Regions from separate parts of the Bradyrhizobium sp. 33ap4 genome, predicted to be linked through region 1. Evidence: riboswitches for the same ligand, from Rfam matches in the RefSeq annotation. Region 1 holds a riboswitch; the other holds the start of a gene.
What was found. A riboswitch is a leader RNA that binds a small molecule or an ion and turns the genes downstream of it on or off. The one in region 1 is predicted to bind glycine.

Region 1 (7,302 bases):
TACCCACTGTCATTCCGGGATGGTGCGCCAGCACCAGACCCGGAATCTCGAGATTCCGGGTTCGATGCTTCGCATCGCCCCGGAATGACGGCTTCAGAAGAGCTGAAGCCGTCACTTGCCCTCACGCTGCTTCATGCGGGGATCGAGCGCGTCGCGGGCGGCGTCGCCGATCAGGTTGACGCTGAGAATGGCGATCGAGAGCAGCAGCCCCGGCCAGAAGATCAGCGACGGCTTGACCTGGAAATAGGCGCGGCCCTCGGCCATGATGTTGCCCCATGTCGGCGTTTCCGGCGAGATGCCGGCGCCGAGGAACGACAGGATCGCCTCGGTCAAGATCGCGGACGCGCAGACATAGGTGCCTTGCACGATCAGCGGCGCGATGGTGTTCGGCATCAAATGCCGCCACATGATCTTCGGCAGGCTGGTGCCGAGCGAGATCGCGGCCTCGACATAAGGTTCCTCGCGTGCGGTCAGCACCACCGAGCGCACCAGCCGCGCCACGCGCGGGATCTCGGGGATGGTGATCGCGACCATCACGGTCCAGATGCTGGCGCCCGACAGCGACACCACGGCGATCGCGAGCAGGATGGCGGGGATCGCCATCAAGCCGTCCATCACGCGCATCAGCACCGCATCGACCCAGCGGAAGAAGCCGGCGACGAGGCCGATCAGAAGGCCGATGGCGATCGAGCAGACGGCGGCGCCGAGCCCGATCACCAGCGAGATCCGTGCGCCGTAGATGATGCGCGACAACAGGTCGCGGCCATAGGCGTCGGTGCCGAGCAGATATTGCGCGCTCGACGGCTTCAGCCGCTGCGACGGCGTCAGCAGCAGAGGATCATGCGGCGCAAGCAGCGGTGCGAAGATCGCCATCAGGATGATGAGGGCGAGGCTGATCGTCGCAATCGCGATGATCGGCGTCGACGTCAGGAAGCCGAACTTGACGCGGAACGGCCGGGTGACGGGAAGCGAGGATTCGGGAAGGGTTTCGATCGCCATTGCTCAGTACCGGATACGAGGATCGAGCAGGGTGTAGGCGAGGTCAATCAACAGATTGACCGCGACGTAGATACCTGACGTCAACAGGATCATCGCCTGGATCACCGGATAGTCGCGCGCCAGCACCGCATCGACGGTGAGGCGGCCGATGCCGGGCAGGTTGAACACGCTTTCGGTGACGACGACCCCGGAGATCAAGAGCGCGAAGCCGGAACCGATCACCGTGATGACCGGCACGGCGGCGTTGCGCAGCGCATGGCGCAGCAGCACACCGGTCTCGCCGATGCCCTTGGCCCGCGCCGTGCGCACGTAATCCTCGCCGAGCACATCGAGCATCGAGGCCCGCGTCATGCGTGCGATCAGCGCGACATAGATGAAGGAGAGTGTGCAGGTCGGCAGGATGAGGCGCTGGAAGAACGGACCGAAGCCGGCCGAGATGCTCTTGAAGCCCTGTACCGGAACCCAGCGCAGATCAATCGCAAAGATCTGGATCAGCACATAGCCGATGACGAACACCGGCACCGAGAAGCCGAGCACGGAAAGCCCCATCACGAAGCGGTCGATCCAGGTGCCGTGCTTCCACGCCGCGATCACGCCGAGCGGCACCGCCACCAGGATCGAGAGGATGATGGTGGCCAGCGCGACCGAGATCGAGGGCTCGAGGCGCGGGACGATCATTTCGAGGATCGGCTTGTTCGAGATCAGGGAGACGCCGAGGTCGCCGTGCAGCAACTTGGCGATCCAGGTGTAGAACTGGATGTAGATCGGCTCGTTCAGACCAAGCGAGGTCCGAATGCGTTCGAGTTGTTCGGGAGTCGCGTTGTCGCCGGCGAGGATGGCGGCCGGGTCGCCCGGCGTCAGCCGCAGCAACAGGAACACGAACAGAGCCACCACGCCCATCACGGGAATGGCGGCGAGGATGCGGCGAAGCAGATATCCGAGCAAATTTGATCCGTTGGGTTGTGGTCGATGAAGTCCCCAGCGGGACCGTTGCACACCAGACCGTAGCACAGATGGTAGCAGACTCACGGTAGAACTTGAGCAAGTCCCATGCCATCGGTGCTGCGGATTTTGCGGTGCAGCTAATCAGTCCTGTTGGCCGCGATTATTCCTCCGGTGAAGTTTGAAGCAGTCCACTGGAAGGTGGATTGATTTCAGCTTTGCGCGCGTCGGCGGGCACGTCGAGCCCGGCACCGAACGTCGGCGCCATCGGCGGCGTGTCGAGGTCGCGCCAATCGTCGATCGCCTGGGCCACCATCTGCGCCGTCGCCGCCGACAGTGTCCAGCCAAGATGACCGTGGCCCGTATTGTAGAACACGCCCGGAATCCGTCCGGCGCGAACCACCGGCATCATGTTCGGCATCATCGGGCGCAAGCCCGCCCATGGCACGACTTTCGACGTGTCGATCTCCGGGAAATGATGCCGCACCCAGTCCACCAGCGGTTGAATGCGATCGGCGCGAATGTCGCGGTTGAAGCCGTTGAACTCGGCGGTGCCGGCGACGCGGAAGCGGTCGGCGCCGAGCCGGCTGGTGACGATCTTCGCAGCTTCATCGAGCAGGCTGACGGTTGGGGCCGCATTCCGGCTTTGCGGCGCATCGAGCTGCACCGTGATCGAATAGCCCTTCACCGGATAGACATTGACGCGGTCGTTGAGCAGGCTGGCGAAGTGGCGGCTCGCCACGCCGGCGCAAATCACGATCCCGTCCGCCTGTAGCTGCTGGCGCGTCGCGACCGCAGCATCATGTGAAGCAGCTTCGTTCCAGCCGATGCGGAAGCCGTCATCGCCGTGTGCGATCGTGTCGACGTCGGCTTCATGGACGAAGCTCGCGCCACGGCGGATGCAGGCGTCGGCAAGCCCACGCGTGAATTTGTGAATATCGCCGGTCGCGTCCGACGGCGTGAAGAAGCCGCCATAGCAGGTTGTCTGCAGCGCGGGTTCGATGACGCGGATCTCGTCCGGGGTCACCGGCCGGCGGTCGAGCCCGCCTTGCTGCAGCAGCGTGTTGACCTTGAGGCCGGCTTCGAAGCCGGCCCTGTCGTGATAGACGTGCAGGATGCCGCGGCGTTCGAGATCGAAGGCGATGTTTTCGCGCTCTGCGATCGAGAACAGATGCTTGCGCGCTTCGATGGCGAGCTTCGTGGTCTCGATGGTGTTGCCGCGATAGCGCGTGATGTGGCCTACGAACTCGCCGATCCAGGAATATTTGTGCCAGCTCGGCTTCGGGTTCATCAGCAGCGGCGCGTCGCTTCTCAGCATCCAGCGCAGCCCCTTGAGGATGGTCGCGGCGCTGTTCCACACCTCGGCGTTGCTGGCGGAGAGTTGTCCGCCATTGGCGAACGAGGTTTCCATCGCGGCGTAGCGATGCCTGTCGAGGACAGTCACCTTGTAGCCGCGTTCAAGCAGGGCATAGGCCGTCGTTACGCCGGTGATGCCGGCGCCGATGATCGCGATGTGTGGCATGATAGTTGTCAGGCTCCCGTGGGTTAGAGTCGCCGAACCGCCGGTGAAACCGGCATCGGCGCCCCATCTGTCACGGTACCTGAGAGCTTGATCCGCATCGGGCTGTGGCCAGAAGCGAACTATCCCCTTCGGTGGACGTCATGGCCCTTGATGTGCGGCCATGTTCGTCTCTCTCCAGATCGTCCTGACGATACAGTCCTTTTGCCTGAGAGTTTCCGGGGCGGTTGCTCCGTCGGCGCCGAAGCCAACAACACGATTGTTGTCGCTTCGATCTCTCCCGCATCGTCGCGTTGGACGGCCGGACCGTAGGCGAAGCCTCAAAAATGGACAAGGCTAAATTTCGATCCGGCAGTGCCAACGTGTTGTGCAGTGCAAATCGATGTCAGTCCAGCGTCGCCAGCAGTGCCGCCATCAGGCGGCCGCGTTCGGCGAGGCTGTCGACCTCGATGTGCTCGTTGAGCGTATGTGCATCGGCGCCGCGAACGCCAAGGCCGTCGAGCGTGGGGATGCCCATCGCGCCGGTGAAGTTGCCGTCTGAGCCGCCGCCGGCGCTGCCGTGCGGCAGATCGAGACCCATCGCTGCAGCAAGGCCTTTTGCCTTTTCATAGAGCGCCATGGTGCCCGCATCGGGCTCCCACACCGGGCGGGTGACGCCGCGCGTCACCTTGAAGGTCACGTCGTTGGCGGTGCCCGACAGTGCCAGCATGCGCTCGACGCCACGGTCGAGATCGGCCTGGCGCTTGGCCATGCTGAGCGCTTCGCCGGTACAGGTCGTCGCGACGCAATTGACCCACTGGCCGCCATGCACGATGCCGACCGAGAAGGTGCAGTCCTCGGTGGTCATGCCGTCGATGGCGATGATCTGCCGCGCCATCTCGCGGATCGCGGAGCGGCCGGAAGACAGCGTTGCGCCGGCATGGCTGGGCTTGCCGGTGGCTTCCAGGTTGAAGCGCGCGATCGCATAGCGGCCGGTGACGACGCCGTTATTCGGACGGCCGGGCTCCGGCACCAGCACATATTTGTTGCGCGCGGCTTCCGCCTCGATGATGTCGCGCGTCGACGGCGTGCCGACCTCTTCGTCGGGGGTGAACAGCACGGTGATCGGCAGCGGAGTCGTAAAGGAGGCGCGCGCCAATTGCCTGATCGCCTCGATCGACAGGTAGTTGCCGCCCTTCATGTCGAAGATGCCCGGCCCGAAGCACTTGTTGCCTTCGCGCCGCCACTTCAGCTTCTCGATGGTGCCGACGGGGTGAACGGTGTCCAGATGGCCGGCGATCAGGATGCCGGGCTGGCCTTGTTTCGGATGGGGAAAACGGGCGCGGACGCAGCCCGCGAAGCCCTGGCGTCCGGCGATGCGCTCGATCGTCGCACCCATGATCGCCATCTCGCGGGCGGCGAGATCGAGCATGCGTTCGACCGCGGCGGCGTCCCAGGTCGGGCTTTCGCATTCCACCCAGCTGCGCAGGCCCTGCAGCATCGTTTCGGAATCAAAGGGGAGATTGGCGGGGTTCATCGTTGTTCTCTCTTGTTGTTCTGACGGCGCCGGCATCGCGCGCGCGTTACGAAAATCTCAGCCGACGATTTTGTAAAGCCAAAATCTGGCGCGCGGCCTCATTCGTTTGTGTACGTCCGATGCGACCTGAAACCGATTGACGCGCTTGGCGCTTGGTGCAAGTCTCGATTTCACAAGCCATACAGCATGTTAGTTCGCCTAAATAACGAACCACATGCATAACGAATAAGCCGGCTTTGACCAGTTACACGTCAGGAGAGATTGCATGTTCCCTATCTCGCGTTGGAAACACCGCACGCTAGCGGCCGCGTTGACGGCGCTCGCGCTGTCGTTCGCGCCGCAGGAATTGTCATTCGCGCCGCAGGCGATGGCCGCGGGCAAGACCATCACCGCGGTGATGCACTCGGATCTGCGCGTCATCGATCCGATCATGACCACGGCCTACATCACCCGCGATCATGGCTACATGATCTATGACACGCTGCTGGCGACGGATTCCAATTTCAAGATCCAGCCGCAGATGGCGGACTGGAAGGTTTCCGACGACAAGCTGACCTACACGTTCACGCTGCGCGACGGTCTGAAGTGGCACGACGGCGCGCCGGTCACCGCGGAAGACTGCGTCGCCTCGCTGCAGCGTTGGGGCAAGGTCGACGGCATGGGCCAGAAGCTGATGGACTTCGTCGCGAGCCTGGAGGCGACCGACGCCAAGACCATCACGCTGAAGCTGAAGGAACCCTACGGCCTCGTGCTGGAATCGATCGGCAAGCCGTCATCGCGCGTGCCGTTCATGATGCCGAAGCGTCTGGCCGAGACGCCGCCGGACAAGCCGATCCCGGAACAGATCGGCTCCGGACCGTTCAAATTCGTGCAGGCGGAATTCCAGCCGGGCGTGAAGGCGGTCTATGAGAAGAACAAGGACTACGTGCCGCGCAAGGAGCCGGCGAGCTGGACCGCAGGCGGCAAGGTGGTCAAGGTCGACCGCGTCGAGTGGGTCACGATGGCCGATGCGCAGACCGCGGTGAACGCGTTGCAATCCGGCGACATCGATTTCATGGAGAACCTTCCGTTCGACATGCTGCCGGTGCTCGAAGCCAATCCGGATCTCAAGATCGACGTCCTCAACAAGTTCGGCTTCCAGACCCTCGGACGCATGAACTTCCTCTATCCGCCGTTCGACAATCCGAAGGTGCGCCGGGCTGCGTTCCTGGCGATGAACCAGAAGGACGTGCTCGACGCGCTGGTCGGCAACGCCAAGTACCAGAGGATCTGCGGCGCCTTCTTCGTCTGCGGCACGCCGCTCGAGACCGACGTCGGGGCCGAAACGCTGGTGAAGGGCAACGGCCTGGCGGAAGCCAAGAAGGCGCTTGCCGCATCCGGCTATGACGGCACCCCCGTGGTGATCATGGCGCCGGGCGACGTCACGACGTTGAAAGCCCAACCGGTCGTGGCTGCGCAGCAGTTGCGCGAGGCCGGCTTCAAGGTCGACCTGCAGGCCACGGACTGGCAGACCGTGGTGACCCGCCGCGCCAGCCAGAAGCCGCCGAAGGAAGGCGGCTGGAACATGTTCTTCACCAACTGGGTCGCGGCCGACGTTTCCGATCCGATCGTCAACGCGTCGATCACCGGTCGCGGCAAGAATGGCGGCTGGTTCGGCTGGGCCGAAGACCCGAAGATCGAGGAGCTGCGTGACAAGTTCGCGCGCGCCGGCTCGGCTGAGGAAAAGAAGAAGATCGCCGCGGAAATCCAGACCGAGGCCTACGATCAGGTGATCTACGTTCCGCTCGGCCAGTACACCATTCCGAGCGCGTGGCGGAAGTCGCTGACCGGTGTGCTCGACGGCCCGGCGACGCCGATCTTCTGGAATATCGACAAGTCCGAGTAAGCTTGCGGCTTGACGCAAAAACAAATGGCCGGGACTTGTCCCGGCCATTTTCTTTTCGCGCTGTCGCGTGTCAGGTGTGGCTGTCGCGGAGCTGCTCCAATCCGTCGCTGAGCGGTGGTCCGCCTTGTGGTGCGTGCTGCGGCGGGGAGGGGCGCTCCTTGCGCTGATCGGGTTGGTCGGTTGCGCGCTGCGCGGATGGATCGTCGTTCGGCATCGTCATGCTCCAATTGCGGCATGACAACGAATACGCAGTGCACGGGTTCCGAACCGGCGACCGCTAATCGCCGTGATCTGGTCTCATGCTGCTCGGGCTCGACAGGTTCGTGAGCTGCGTCGGTCCGATGCCGGTTCCGCTCATCCAGACCGCCGCTCCAGCGGCAAACGCGAGCAGTCCGTACACCATGATCGCGCCGCGGATCCATCGCCGGTAGATCGCGCGGT
Region 2 (7,302 bases), on a different contig from region 1:
CAGGCCGATGTCGCCGGTGCGGCGCACATGAGTGCCGCCGCAGAGCTCGACCGACCAGCCAAGCGCGTTCTGGCCGTGATCGCGGGCGCCCTTGCCCATCGACACGACGCGAACCTCGTCGCCGTATTTCTCGCCGAACAGCGCGCGGGCGCCGGCCTCGCGGGCATCGTCGACGCCCATGACGCGGGTCGTGACCTCGTCATTCTCCAGCACGACATCGTTGGCGATGTCCTCGATCCGGGCGAGCTCTTCCGGTGTGATCTGCTTCGGATGCACGAAGTCGAAGCGCAGCCGGTCGGGCGTGACCAGCGAGCCGCGCTGCGCAATGTGATCGCCGAGCACCTGGCGCAGCGCCTCGTGCAACAGATGCGTCGCCGAGTGGTTGGCACGGATCGACGAACGCCTGGCGTGGTCGACCTCGAGCTGCAGCGCAGTGCCGATGGTCAGCGTGCCCTGCTCCACGGTGCCGAGATGCACGAACAGATCGCCGGCCTTCTTCTGCGTGTCGGTGACGCGGAACTTGACGCCCTCGCCGGTGAGCACGCCGAGGTCGCCGACCTGGCCGCCCGACTCGCCGTAGAACGGGGTCTGGTTCAGCACGATCGCGCCGCTCTCGCCGGCCTTGAGGCTTTCGACCTCCGCGCCGTCCTTGATCAGCGCCGTCACCGCGCCTTCCGCGCTCTCGGTCTCGTAGCCGAGGAATTCGGTCGCTCCGAGCTTCTCGCGCAGCGGGAACCAGATCGCCTCGCTCGCCGCCTCGCCCGAACCTGCCCAGGAGGCACGCGCCTTCACGCGCTGCCGCTCCATCGCGTCGGTGAACGACGCCTGGTCGACGCTGATGCCGCGCGACTTCAGCGCGTCCTGCGTCAGATCGAGCGGGAAGCCGTAGGTGTCGTACAGCGTGAACGCGGTGTCGCCGTCGAACATGTCGCCCTTCTTGAGGCCGGCACTCTTCTCGTCGAGGATCGACAGGCCGCGCGCCAGCGTCTTGCGGAAGCGCGTCTCCTCCAGCCGCAGCGTCTCCTCGATCAGCTTCTCCGCACGGACCAGATCCGGATAGGCCTGGCCCATCTCGCGGACCAGCGCCCAGACCAGGCGATGCATCAGCGGCTCGCTCGCGCCCAAAAGCTGTGCATGGCGCATCGCGCGGCGCATGATCCGGCGCAGCACGTAGCCGCGGCCCTCGTTCGACGGCAGCACGCCGTCGGTGATCAGGAACGCGGACGAGCGCAGATGGTCCGCGATCACCCGATACGACCCAACGTTCTGCTCGTTCGGACCGTGCCCGAGGGTAGACGCGGCGGCATCGATCAGATTGCGGAACAGATCGGTCTCGAACACGCTCTCGACGCCCTGCAGGATGCAGGCCATGCGCTCGAGCCCCATGCCGGTGTCGATCGAGGGACGCGGCAGCGCCACGCGCTCCTCCTTCGTCACCTGCTCGTACTGCATGAACACCAGGTTCCAGAATTCGAGGAAGCGATCGCCATCCTCATCCGGGCTGCCCGGAGGGCCGCCCCAGATGTGCTCGCCGCGGTCGATGAAGATTTCGGAGCACGGTCCGCACGGGCCGGTGTCGCCCATCGCCCAGAAATTGTCCGAGGTCGGGATGCGGATGATGCGGTCGTCCGAGAAGCCCGCGATCTTCTTCCAGTAGCCGGCCGCCTCGTCGTCGGTGTGGTAGACGGTGACCAGCAGCTTGTCCTTCTTCAGCCCGAAATCCTTGGTGATCAGATTCCAGGCGAGCTCGATCGCGCGCTCCTTGAAGTAATCGCCGAACGAGAAGTTGCCGAGCATCTCGAAGAAGGTGAGATGGCGCGCGGTGTAGCCGACATTGTCGAGGTCGTTATGCTTGCCGCCGGCGCGCACGCACTTCTGCGACGTCGTGGCGCGCTGATAGCCGCGCTTCTCGACGCCGGTGAAGACGTTCTTGAACTGCACCATGCCGGCATTGGTGAACATCAAGGTCGGGTCGTTGCGCGGAACCAGCGGCGACGAGGCCACGATCTCGTGCCCGTTCTCCTTGAAGAAGTTCAGAAATGTCGACCTGATGTCGTTGACGCTGCTCATGTTCATCCAATCGGAAAAAGGGGCCGGCCAGCCGCAAAAAGGCGTCATTTTCCGGCCGAACGCTTTTAGACATTGCCAGCTGCGGTGTCCAGAAACTGTGCAGGCGGATCATGGGCTTGCCGCGGCAGCACAAAGCCCATTGGATAGTTGCTGCAGCTGCGTTGACAGTCTTGGTGGCGCCGTGTTTTCTACCTACCTATACCTAGTCACGTCGGGAGAGACCGGCCTTATCGCCGGCGCCGAAGGAGCAACCGCCCCGGAAACTCTCAGGCAAAAGGACCGCGTGACGTCTGACATCTGGAAAGAGACGCTGGGGTTCGCCCCGATGCGTCCGCCGACGGGATAATACTCTCAGGCACAGCGACAGATGGGGCTTTCTGCAGGTTTCTCAAGGGGAAATAGGTCCCCGGCGGGAACCGCGAGGGCCCTGTGATGCTTGCGCGCGAAACCTCCCCGCTGAAACAGACCCCGCTGCACGCGCTGCATCTGGCGCGCGGCGCCAAGATGGTGCCGTTCGCCGGCTATGACATGCCGGTGCAATACGCGGCCGGCGTGCTGAAGGAGCATCTGCACACCCGCAAGGAAGCCGGTCTGTTCGATGTGTCGCACATGGGCCAGCTCGTGCTGAAGGCCAAATCCGGCAAGGTCGCGGATGCCGCGCTCGCGCTGGAAAAACTGGTGCCGCAGGACATCGTCGGTATCGCGCCGGGACGGCAGCGCTACGCGCAATTCACCAACAATGACGGTGGCCTGCTCGACGACCTGATGGTGGCGAATTTCGGCGATCACCTGTTCCTGGTGGTCAACGCCGCTTGCAAGGCCGAGGACGAGGCGCATCTGCGCGCGAATCTCTCCGACGCCTGCGAGATCATCTCGCTGGCCGACCGCGCGCTGATCGCGCTGCAGGGCCCTAAAGCCGAATCGGCGCTGGCGAAACTTTGTGCAGATGTCGGTTCGATGAAATTCATGGATGCCGGTGCGCGCCGGCTCAGTGACGTCGACTGCTTCGTCTCGCGCTCCGGCTATACCGGCGAGGACGGCTTTGAGATTTCCGTGCCCGCGGACAAGGTGGAAGCCCTGGTCACCGCGCTGCTCGACAATCCCGACGTGTTGCCGATCGGGCTCGGCGCGCGCGACAGCCTGCGGCTCGAAGCCGGGCTGTGCCTCTATGGCCATGACATCGACACCACGACGACACCGGTCGAAGGCGCGCTGGAATGGTCGGTGCAGAAGGTTCGCCGCAGCGGCGGCGCCCGCGCCGGCGGCTTCCCCGGCGCCGACAAAATTCTCGCGCAATTCGCAGATGGCGCTGCGCGCCGACGGGTCGGCCTGAAGCCTGACGGCCGCGCACCGGTGCGCGAAGGCGCCGCGCTGTTCGCCGATGCCGGCTCGACCGAGCAGATCGGCAAGGTGACCTCGGGCGGCTTCGGCCCGAGCCTCAATGCGCCGGTTGCGATGGGCTACCTGCCCACGGCCCTTTCCGCCGTCGGCACCACCGTTTTCGCCGAAGTGCGCGGCCAGCGGCTGCCGCTGAAAGTCGCCGCTACGCCCTTCGTCCCCAATACCTACAAACGCTGAACGCCAAAGGATCGACCCCATGACGACGCTGTACACGTCCGACCACGAATGGCTCCGCATCGAGGGCGACGTCGCCACGATCGGGATCACCGACTATGCGCAGTCGCAGCTCGGCGACGTCGTGTTCGTCGAACTGCCCAAGGTCGGCCGCAGCCTGAAGAAGGCCGAGGCCGCCGCTGTCGTCGAATCCGTCAAGGCCGCCTCCGACGTTTACGCGCCGATCTCCGGCGAGGTGGTCGAGGTCAACGACGCGCTCGCCGCCGAGCCCGCGCTGGTCAATTCCGACGCCGGCGGCAAGGCCTGGTTCTTCAAGCTGAAGATTGCCGACAAGGGCGAGCTCGGCGGCCTGATGGACGAGGCCGCCTACGCCGCGCACACCGCCTAAAGGATCACTCCGAGGATCACGTCATGAACGCGCCCTTCAAGCCGATCAACGAAGCCGCCACCGATTTCGTCCGCCGCCACATCGGACCGTCGCCGCGCGACGTCAACGCGATGCTGGAGACGGTCGGCGCCGCGAGCCTGCAGGCGCTGATGAACGAGACGCTGCCGGCGTCGATCCGGCAGAAGGCGCCGCTCGATCTCGGCCGGGCGCTGAGCGAGACCGAGGCGCTCGCGCATATGAGCGAGCTCGCCGCGCAGAACCAGATGTTCACCTCGCTGATCGGCCAGGGCTATTCCGGCACCATCCTGCCCGCGGTGATCCAGCGCAACATTCTGGAGAACCCGGCCTGGTACACCGCCTATACGCCGTACCAGCCGGAGATCAGCCAGGGCCGGCTCGAGGCCCTGTTCAACTTCCAGACCATGATCTGCGATCTCACCGGGCTCGACGTCGCCAACGCCTCGCTGCTCGACGAAGCGACGGCAGCGGCGGAAGCGATGGCGCTCGCCGAGCGCCACTCGCAGGTCAAGGCGAAGGTGTTCTTCGTCGACAAGGAGGTGCATCCGCAGACGGTGGCGGTGATGCGCACGCGCGCCGCGCCGCTGGGCTGGGCGCTGGTGGTCGGCGATCCCCTGACCGAGCTCGACAACGCCGATGTGCTCGGCGCGCTGCTGCAATATCCGGGAACGTCGGGCGCAGTACGCGACCTCAAGCCTGCCATCGCGTCGCTGCGCGCCAAGGGCGCGCTTGCGATCGTCGCGGCGGACCTGCTGTCGCTGACGCTGCTCGCCTCGCCCGGCGAGCTCGGCGCCGACATCGCGATCGGTTCGGCGCAGCGGTTCGGCGTGCCGATGGGGTATGGCGGACCGCACGCCGCCTATATGGCGGTGCGCGACACGCTGAAGCGCTCGCTGCCCGGCCGCATCGTCGGCCTCTCGGTGGATTCGCGTGGGCAGCCCGCCTATCGCCTCGCGCTGCAGACCCGCGAGCAGCATATCCGCCGCGAGAAGGCGACCTCGAACATCTGCACCGCGCAGGTGCTGCTCGCCGTGATCGCCTCGATGTATGCGGTCTATCACGGTCCCGAGGGCCTGACCCATATCGCACGCAGCGTGCATCGCCGCGCCACCGTGCTTGCCGCCGGCCTGCGCAAGCTCGGCTTTGCGCCGACCACCGAAGCGTTCTTCGATACCGTGACCGTCGAGACAGGTAGCAAGCAGATCGAGCTCGTCACCCGCGCGCAGGCGGAGCGGATCAATCTGCGCATCGGCGCGACCACGCTCGGCATCGCGCTCGACGAGACCTCGACGCCGGAGACGGTCGAGGCGGTGTGGCGCGTGTTCGGCGGCAAGCTCAGCTATGCCGAGATCGAGGCCGGTGCGCACGAGGCGCTGCCGAAGGAGCTGCGGCGCACCAGCGCCTTCCTCAGCCATCCGGTGTTCAATACGCATCGTTCCGAGACCGAGCTGCTGCGCTACATGCGCAAGCTCAGCGATCGTGACCTCGCGCTCGACCGCGCGATGATCCCGCTCGGCTCCTGCACGATGAAGCTCAACGCCACCACCGAAATGATCCCGCTGACCTGGCCGGCGTTCGGCAATCTGCATCCGTTCGCGCCGGCGGATCAGGCCAAGGGCTATCACGCGCTGTTCAAGCGGCTGGAGCAATGGCTGTGCGACATCACCGGCTATGACGCAGTCTCGCTGCAGCCGAATTCCGGCGCGCAGGGCGAATATGCCGGGCTGCTGGCGATCCGCGGCTATCACCTCGCGCGCGGCGAGCCGCACCGCAAGGTGTGCCTGATCCCCTCCTCCGCGCACGGCACCAATCCGGCCTCGGCTGCGATGGTCGGCATGGAGGTCGTGGTCGTCGCGTGCGATGCTCGCGGCGACGTCGACGTCAATGATCTTCGCGCCAAGGCGGAGAAGCACTCCGCCAACCTTGCCGCGGTCATGATCACCTATCCGTCGACCCACGGCGTGTTCGAGGAGCATATCCGCGAGATCTGCGACATCGTGCATGCCCATGGCGGCCAGGTCTATCTCGACGGCGCCAACATGAACGCGCAGGTCGGACTGTCGCGGCCCGGCGACTACGGCGCCGATGTCAGCCATCTCAATTTGCACAAGACCTTCTGCATTCCGCATGGCGGCGGCGGCCCCGGCATGGGCCCGATCGGCGTGAAGGCGCATCTTGCGCCCTATCTGCCGGGCCATCCCGCAACCGACGGAGCGACGGCGCACGCCATCGGCGCGGTATCGGCTGCGCCGTTCGGCTCGGCGTCGATCCTGACCATCTCCTACATCTACATCCTGATGATGGGCGGCGAAGGCCTGACGCGCGCCACCGAGATCGCGATCCTCAACGCCAACTACATCGCCGCACGGCTGCAGCCGCACTTTCCGGTGCTGTACCGCAACGAGCGCGGCCGCGTTGCGCATGAGTGCATCGTCGATCCGCGGCCGCTGAAGACGACCAGCGGCGTCACCGTCGACGACATCGCAAAACGCCTGATCGACTACGGCTTCCACGCGCCGACCATGAGCTTCCCGGTGGCGGGCACGCTGATGATCGAACCGACGGAATCGGAATCGAAGTTCGAGATCGACCGGTTCTGCGACGCCATGATCGCGATCCGCGACGAAATCGCGGAGATCGAGAAGGGCCGCTGGAAGGTCGAGGCCTCGCCGCTGCGCCACGCGCCGCATACCGTACACGACATCGCCGACGATGCCTGGAACCGGGCCTACACCCGCGCCGAAGGCTGCTTCCCGGAGGGCGTGTCACGGTCCGACAAATACTGGAGCCCGGTCGGCCGCGTCGACAACGTCTACGGCGACCGCAACCTGGTGTGCTCGTGCCCGCCGGTCGAGGATTACGCGCAGGCGGCGGAGTAAAGCGCACCATTGTTGCAGCTACGTCGTGCTGCGTCTCTGACGCGTGATTCACTCGGTGTCATTCCGGGGCTCGCGAAGCGAGAACCCGGAATCTCGATCCACGACTTCCGGATTCCGGATTCGCGACTTCGTCGCGCCCCGGAATGACGGACTGGCCCGCCCGCGGCAGGAGGAAACATGCGCGAGGAATTCTGGTTCCATTTCCCGTTTCGCGTCCGCTATTCGGAGGTCGACGCGCAGGCCGTGGTGTTCAACGCCCACTACCTCACCTATTTCGACACCGCCATCACCGAATATTTCCGGGCGCTCGGCTACGACTATCTCGGCGAGGTGGCGCGGACCGGCATCGACTTCCACACCGTGAAATCGGTC

Region 2: it holds a riboswitch for glycine, as region 1 does, so the genes downstream of both, gcvT (glycine cleavage system aminomethyltransferase GcvT) here and Q2M23_RS38935 (D-amino acid dehydrogenase) in region 1, are expected to answer to the same signal.

What each region holds. Positions count from the first base shown of each region.
Region 1 covers NZ_JAUMTJ010000081.1:13,125-20,426, forward strand. The annotation lists gene Q2M23_RS38925 (ABC transporter permease) at 112-999, opposite strand; gene Q2M23_RS38930 (ABC transporter permease) at 1,003-1,944, opposite strand; gene Q2M23_RS38935 (D-amino acid dehydrogenase) at 2,105-3,463, opposite strand; glycine riboswitch at 3,529-3,643, opposite strand; glycine riboswitch at 3,647-3,753, opposite strand; gene Q2M23_RS38940 (M20/M25/M40 family metallo-hydrolase) at 3,846-4,976, opposite strand; gene Q2M23_RS38945 (ABC transporter substrate-binding protein) at 5,242-6,861, shown strand; gene Q2M23_RS38950 (hypothetical protein) at 6,932-7,075, opposite strand; gene Q2M23_RS38955 (hypothetical protein) at 7,139-7,302, opposite strand, start outside.
Region 2 covers NZ_JAUMTJ010000036.1:84,333-91,634, forward strand. The annotation lists gene alaS (alanine--tRNA ligase) at 1-2,070, opposite strand, end outside; glycine riboswitch at 2,273-2,361, shown strand; gene gcvT (glycine cleavage system aminomethyltransferase GcvT) at 2,503-3,648, shown strand; gene gcvH (glycine cleavage system protein GcvH) at 3,668-4,033, shown strand; gene gcvP (aminomethyl-transferring glycine dehydrogenase) at 4,057-6,930, shown strand; gene Q2M23_RS26435 (acyl-CoA thioesterase) at 7,108-7,302, shown strand, end outside.